DNA from 2 places in the Tissierella carlieri genome. Region 2 is predicted to be linked to the other one. Evidence: riboswitches for the same ligand, from Rfam matches in the RefSeq annotation. Region 2 holds a riboswitch; the other holds the start of a gene.
What was found. A riboswitch is a leader RNA that binds a small molecule or an ion and turns the genes downstream of it on or off. The one in region 2 is predicted to bind cobalamin.
Positions count from the first base shown of each region.

Region 1: it holds a riboswitch for cobalamin, as region 2 does, so the genes downstream of both, KQI38_RS00160 (methyltransferase domain-containing protein) here and KQI38_RS10375 (energy-coupling factor ABC transporter permease) in region 2, are expected to answer to the same signal.

Region 1 covers NZ_JAHLOH010000004.1:159-3,589, reverse strand. The annotation lists gene KQI38_RS00165 (FecCD family ABC transporter permease) at 1-883, opposite strand, end outside; gene KQI38_RS00160 (methyltransferase domain-containing protein) at 876-1,886, opposite strand; cobalamin riboswitch at 1,971-2,140, opposite strand; gene KQI38_RS00155 (ATP-binding protein) at 2,841-3,074, opposite strand; gene KQI38_RS00150 (hypothetical protein) at 3,062-3,241, opposite strand.
Region 2 covers NZ_JAHLOH010000033.1:37,659-41,089, reverse strand. The annotation lists gene KQI38_RS10385 (cobyric acid synthase) at 1-25, shown strand, start outside; gene cbiB (adenosylcobinamide-phosphate synthase CbiB) at 19-954, shown strand; cobalamin riboswitch at 1,054-1,230, shown strand; gene KQI38_RS10375 (energy-coupling factor ABC transporter permease) at 1,395-2,120, shown strand; gene KQI38_RS10370 (energy-coupling factor ABC transporter substrate-binding protein) at 2,104-2,397, shown strand; gene cbiQ (cobalt ECF transporter T component CbiQ) at 2,381-3,061, shown strand; gene KQI38_RS10360 (energy-coupling factor ABC transporter ATP-binding protein) at 3,062-3,431, shown strand, end outside.

The DNA of each region.
Region 1 (3,431 bases), on a different contig from region 2:
AATCTACTAAGACTAAAAATATAGCTCCCACTATTCCTGAAAAAGGTATTAAATATCTATTATCTGCTCCTATGATTTCTCTACATATATTTGGAATAAGCATTCCTATCCATCCAATTATTCCAGATACCATTACTGCACCAGAAGTTATTAATGTAGAGGCCATTATTACTAAAACCCTATTTCTCTTTGGATTTACTCCAAGGCTTTTTGTATCTTCATCCCCTAGAGATAGAATGTTTATTCTCCATCTTAAAATAAACAGTATTACTATTCCACTTATTATTGGAACACTTGCTAAAAATACTTTATCCATACTAGCTCCAGTAAAACTACCCATTAGCCAATATGTTATTGATGGAAGAGTTGATTCTGTATCTGCAATTAGTTTTATAAAAGAAGTTAAGGCATTGAAAAAAGAACCTACTATAACTCCTGATAACACTAGAGATAGTACAGAATCTTCTACTTTTATCTTTGCAATTAAATAACTTATAGCGACACTTAATATTCCCATTGAAAAGGATATTGTAAGTAGTAGTTTAGATGAACCTGGAAATAACAGTAATGCTAGTGCCGCTCCAAATCCAGCTCCACTACTAACACCTAGTATATCTGGACTTACTAAATTATTTTTAAATATACCTTGAAAAGAAGTTCCCGCTACTGAAAGTCCAAAACCAACCAGTATATTTAATAATACTCTTGGAATTCTAATATCCCAGATTACAGTACTATTAAAGGATTCCTCTGAAACACTATGAATTTTATTTGAAAATGCTTCAATTACTTCTCTAGGTTCAATACTATATCTTCCTAAAAATAGAGATACAAAAGAAACTAGGATTAAAATAATAATTCCTAGTGCTATTTTTTTATTCATTTATATTACCCTTTTTAAATATAGTCCTTGGATGATTTTCAATTTCCACTTCTACAAGTGAATACTTATTTAAACTTTCCATTACTAAACTTTCTGGCTTTAAAATGTCTAATCCATTTAAATTACCTGAAAGCCATCCTAGTATAAAGTTCTTAGGCTTAGTAAAATCATCATTCATTTGATGAGTGCTCACATATAAACATCCGTCATCATCTAAGGAATTATAAATTTTATCACTCATATTATCCATGTCTTTTACAAAGTCTAAAACTCCTGAAGTTATAATTAAATCGTATTTTTCTGTAGGTGTATAAGTATTAAAATCTCCTACTTCAACTTCTACTCTGTCTTCTACTTTATTTTCTGCTATAACGTCTTTTGTAAAGTTAATAACTTGTGCTTGGTCTATTAATGTACATTTTGCATTTGGGAAATTTTTGGCGATTTCAACTGAAAGAACTCCTGAACCACAACCTAAATCAAGTACTTTTATTGATTTGTTTTCGTCAAATAATGACTTCATAAGCTTTACAAATCCCTGTACTCTACCTAAGTACATTGAATTTCTAGCTCCTCTTCCCATTGACCTAAAGTCAAAGAAATCAGATCCATTGTCTTTATTTGCATTATCTCTATCTGCTCCATTTTTCAATAAATCATGGATATTGTCTATATTGGTTAAATCTTTCCAGTATAGAAGGTTTTCACCTAGATACATATTAGATTTTTCATTTAAGAAGTAATTAGTTTCATCTGTATTTTCAAAGATTCCATTTTCATATTTTATGTAATCCATAGATACTAAGGATTTCAAAAAGTACTCTAAATTCTTTTCATCTAAATGTAATGATTTAGCTAGTTCATCTATAGATTTTCCAGTTTCTAAACAGTTGAATATATTAAGTTCTAATGCCGTATAGATAAGTTTTGTCTCTAAATATTGAAATGTTAAATTTATTAATTTACTACCATCGTATTTTGGTAATTCGTTTGCGTTTTTCATAATATCCTCCTAATATATAATATGTTTTTTATAGTACATATTAGGCTATGTCTTTTTCATAATATTAATTACCTCCCCATCGAAAGCTTAATAGATAATTAGGCAGGTCTCCTGACTTAAAGATTTAGAATACCTCACCTTCCCAGTTTCCCAGTGGTTTATAAGGTACAACTCTTTTTACAGTAGCGAGGGCTGTTGTGGATTTTAACCACATTCCCTATTAAGTTAATAACACCTAATTTATATAGTATATTGTATATGTCGATTATACTTTCATTGATAACTATTGTCAATGAGAACCATTCTCTATGCAACACATTAATAATATATGGTTAAGATAGAACTTCAAACCCATTGATTTATCTATACTTCATGCTCGTGTCATTATTATAGCACGTTCCCCTCAAGCTGGGTCGGAGAAAATATGGTCATTCTATTAACATTTAGAGCTGTTTTTATGATTTTAGATATAAATTTAAAGAGGATTTAATCTATGTCCATCTTCCCTAAAGTTGTTATTTACCATATCTAATGACATTTAATACTATTTAAAATTCTTAAGATTTATTCATGCCATTACTTTGACAAGAGGGATTACACACAATAGTAAATTATTTGCTAATTTAGGTCCATTGGGATTTTTAAGTGCATCCTTAATATTATATACAAAAAATTCTAAATGACTTGGTTTAATTGGTTTTTTTGGATTTTGGGGTTACTTCAAAAAAGTTCAAGACAGAATTAAAAATCTAATTTTATTGTTAGTCGATCCCGTTTCTGAATATTTTTTATTTACATTCGTACTATCCAACTTTTATATACAGCCACTTAAAACACTTACCATTATAAATGATATTAACAGCAATACTGCTAAATGTTTCATAATTTGCTTTTTCATTTTTTATCCTCCTTATAATTTTGACTAAAATTTAAGTCTATAGCTGTTTTAGTAAATCAAAGGTTGATATTAGATAAAGAAAAAACCTTTGCTGAACTTTCCAACAAAGACTTAGATATATTTTTTAAGCGATAATGTAATTGTGAATCGACTGCCTTGGGCTGATTTTTTTCATATACTATGGTTCCTTCGTGCTGAATTATGATTTCCCTTGCAATAGCAAGACCAGGACTTGAACCACCAAATTCTCTGGAGCGAGATCTGTCTACTCCATAAATTAGATATAGCATGCTCTATCAATACTTAAAATATCAGTAGCTAATCTTTTTGCAGGTTTAAGAACTAATCCTGATAAAAAATACATGAACCCTACACCTGTGACTATGGCTACCACCATAAATAAAAAACTGAATCGTGAATATGGCCCCACTGTTTCTTCGATAATTATCTCATTCAAATTATCAAGTTTGATTTCTCGTATTTCCTCATCTAATTAGAAATCTAATTAATCAATATTGATTTTTTATTATTAACTGCAATGGATCTATAACGTTTACGTTAAGATTATAAAGTTCCGAAATTGTAAAAGCCACACACAACAGAGTGAGAAACATTGAGGTAATAAGTGTGAGCCTGATTCTCAAAGA
Region 2 (3,431 bases):
GGGATTGGATAATCAAGTATGCTAATTAGTATAATACTTGCAGTTATAATAGATTTTATTATAGGGGATCCCTATAGTTTTCCTCATCCTGTGAAACTTATGGGAAGAATGATTGCTTTTGAAGAAAAATTAGCAAGAAAAATTGCTAGATCAAAAAAAGGACTTAAGTTTGCTGGATTTATTATTGTTATAATTAATATTTCACTTGGCTTTATTACGCCATATTTGTTATTAAAGCTTATAAAAGAATATAAAGTTCTTTATATTATAGTGAATACTTACTTAATCTATACATGTATAGCTGCAAGATGTCTGCATTATGAAGCCATGAAGGTATCAAAAGCTCTAGACATAGGTATAGAAGAAGCTAGGATAAGACTTTCTTATATTGTTGGAAGGGAAACTAAAAATCTTTCAGAACAGGAAATTATAAGGGCAACAGTAGAAACTGTGGCAGAGAATACATCTGATGGGGTCATTGCTCCACTATTTTATATAATCCTATTTGGAGCATCTGGAGGACTAGCATATAAATTTATCAATACTATGGATTCTATGTTAGGTTATATGAATGATAAATATATTGATCTAGGATATTTTCCTGCAAAGGTAGACGATATATTTAATTATATTCCATCAAGAATTACAGGAATTCTTATGTGCTTAGGTTCATTAGGGAGATTTCATATAAAAAATGGTTTTAAGATAATGATCAGGGATAAAAAAAATCATAAGAGTCCAAATTGTGCATATCCAGAGGGTGCTGTTGCAGGGCTTCTAGATATTCAATTAGGTGGAAATAATTATTATCATGGAAAGCTTGTAGAGAAACCTACAATAGGTGATAAGGTTGAGGAAATTAGAAAAATAGATATAAAAAACACTATAGAAATTATGTATCGTAGTGAAGTATTATTATTAATAATCCATATTGTGATCCAATTAGTTAGCTAAGTAAAAGATGGACATAACAACCTTTGGTATAATATTATATCTTTTAGTTGCAAAAATATCTTGTATTAAATATTATTTTATGATAGCATTAGAATGAAAATTGAATATAGTACATTAGGTTCTATAAGAATAATAGGGAAATGGGTGAAAATCCCATACAGCCCCCGCTACTGTAAGTGATGATAGAATCAGCTTATACCACTGGAGAAATCTGGGAAGGTGCTGAGAGTAAAATGAGTCACAAGTCAGGAGACCTGCCTAATAGTATTGAAGTGACCTTCGGAGGGAAGGAAAAACTTATAATTGTACTATTATATAGTTAATATTAGTATAAGTTCCATCCCTAATCTGCTTCAGGTTAGGGATTTTTATTTTCCTTTTAGGTCACCTAGTTTAGATATAAAGGAGTATTCCTTTAAAAATAAATGTGAGGTGATTTTATGAAAAAGAAATTATTAATGTGGGGTATATTATTGACTTTAATTATAACTCCACAGCTTGCACAAGCAATGCATATTATGGAAGGTTTCCTACCTATTAAATGGGCAATTATTTGGTCAATATTAACTTTACCATTTTTAGTCATAGGATTTAGAAAGGTAGGAAAAGGTTTGAAAGAAGGACAGGATCATAAAATGATTCTAGGATTAGTAGGAGGATTTGCATTTGTTTTATCTGCCCTTAAGATTCCATCTGTTACTGGATCTTGCTCTCATCCAACGGGAGTAGGATTAGGTGCAATACTATTTGGACCAACAACTATGACTGTTATAGGGACTATAGTATTGTTATTCCAAGCCTTATTATTAGCCCATGGTGGGATTACTACATTAGGAGCTAATTCCTTTTCCATGGCTGTAGTAGGTCCACTTGTTTCCTATGGTATATATAAAATGGGTAAAGAAGGGAAAAATAAAAGCCTGACAGTCTTCTTAGCGGCAGCATTAGGAGATTTAGCTACTTATGTAATTACATCAATTCAGCTTTCTTTAGCATTCCCAGATGCCACAGGAGGAGTTGCCGCATCTCTTACAAAGTTTCTATCTGTATTTGCAGTTACACAAATACCGCTAGCAATTGTTGAGGGAATTATAACTGTAATGGTATTTAATCTTATTCAAGAATATAGAAAAGAAGGAGTGATTAAACTTGAAGAGTCTATTTAAGCAAAATATTATTCTTTTATTTTTGATAATTGTAATCGTAATTACTCCATTAATTATTAAAAGAGATTCTGAATTTGGCGGAGCAGATGGAGAGGCTGAAGGAGTTATCCAGGAAATAAATCCAGATTATGAACCATGGTTTGAATCATTCTGGGAACCACCAAGTGGTGAAATAGAGAGTTTATTATTTTCTCTTCAAGTAGCTATAGGAGCAGGTCTTATAGGGTATATCCTTGGTGTATTAAAGGAAAGACGCAAAATTGTTGCTGATAGATAAATATGCATATACTAACAAATTAAGAAATTATCCTCCACAGGTAAAGATTCTTCTTTCCTGTGGAGGCATAGTATTGTCAAGATTAATCAATAGTTATTATCTTGATTTATTGATTACTATTCTTATGATCATATTAGTTATTGGAATAGCTAAAGTTCCCTTTAGAACCTATTTTAAGATGCTTTTATTACCTGTATCATTTCTATTCATTAGTATAATTACTATAATGATTTCAGTAAATGGTGATTTTTATCTTTACTATTTCAAGATTATGAATATCTGTATTGGTATAACTATGGAGTCTATGTCTAAAGGAATAAAACTGTTTACAACAGTATTATCATCTTTAACATCAGTATATTTTCTGATATTAACCACTCCGATGATTGATATCATTAGGGTTTTAAAGAAATTAAAGGTACCTAAGCTGTTTATAGAATTAATGGTACTTATTTATAGGAGTATATTTATTTTCATTGAAGAAGCGAACAATATTCATTTAGCCCAAGCTATGAAATTTGGTTACGAAAACAAGAGAAATTCATTAAGATCTATAGCATTACTTATTAGAAACCTTTTTACCAGAGTATTTATAAGACATAATGAGATGAATATATCCTTGGAATGTAAGTTATATAGCGGAGAATTTAAATTAGGTGATTAAATGTTAAAAATAAACAATTTATACTATAAATATGAAGATGGAACGAAGGCATTAAATGATATAAATATAGATACATCAAAGGGAAAAGTAATAGGTGTTATTGGAGCTAATGGTTCTGGAAAGTCAACCTTGTTCCTAAATATAATGGGAATTTTAAAGCCAAGTAAAGGTTCAATAATATATAATGATACTCCTATAAAGTATAATAAGGCTTATTTAAAGGAATATAGAAAGCAAGTCAACATTGTATTTCAAAATCCCGACCAACAATTATTTTACTCCAACGTATTTGATGATATAGCTTTTTCATTGAGAAATATTGGTGTTAGTGAAGATATAATAAGGAAAAAAGTAGCTAATGCATTGGAAC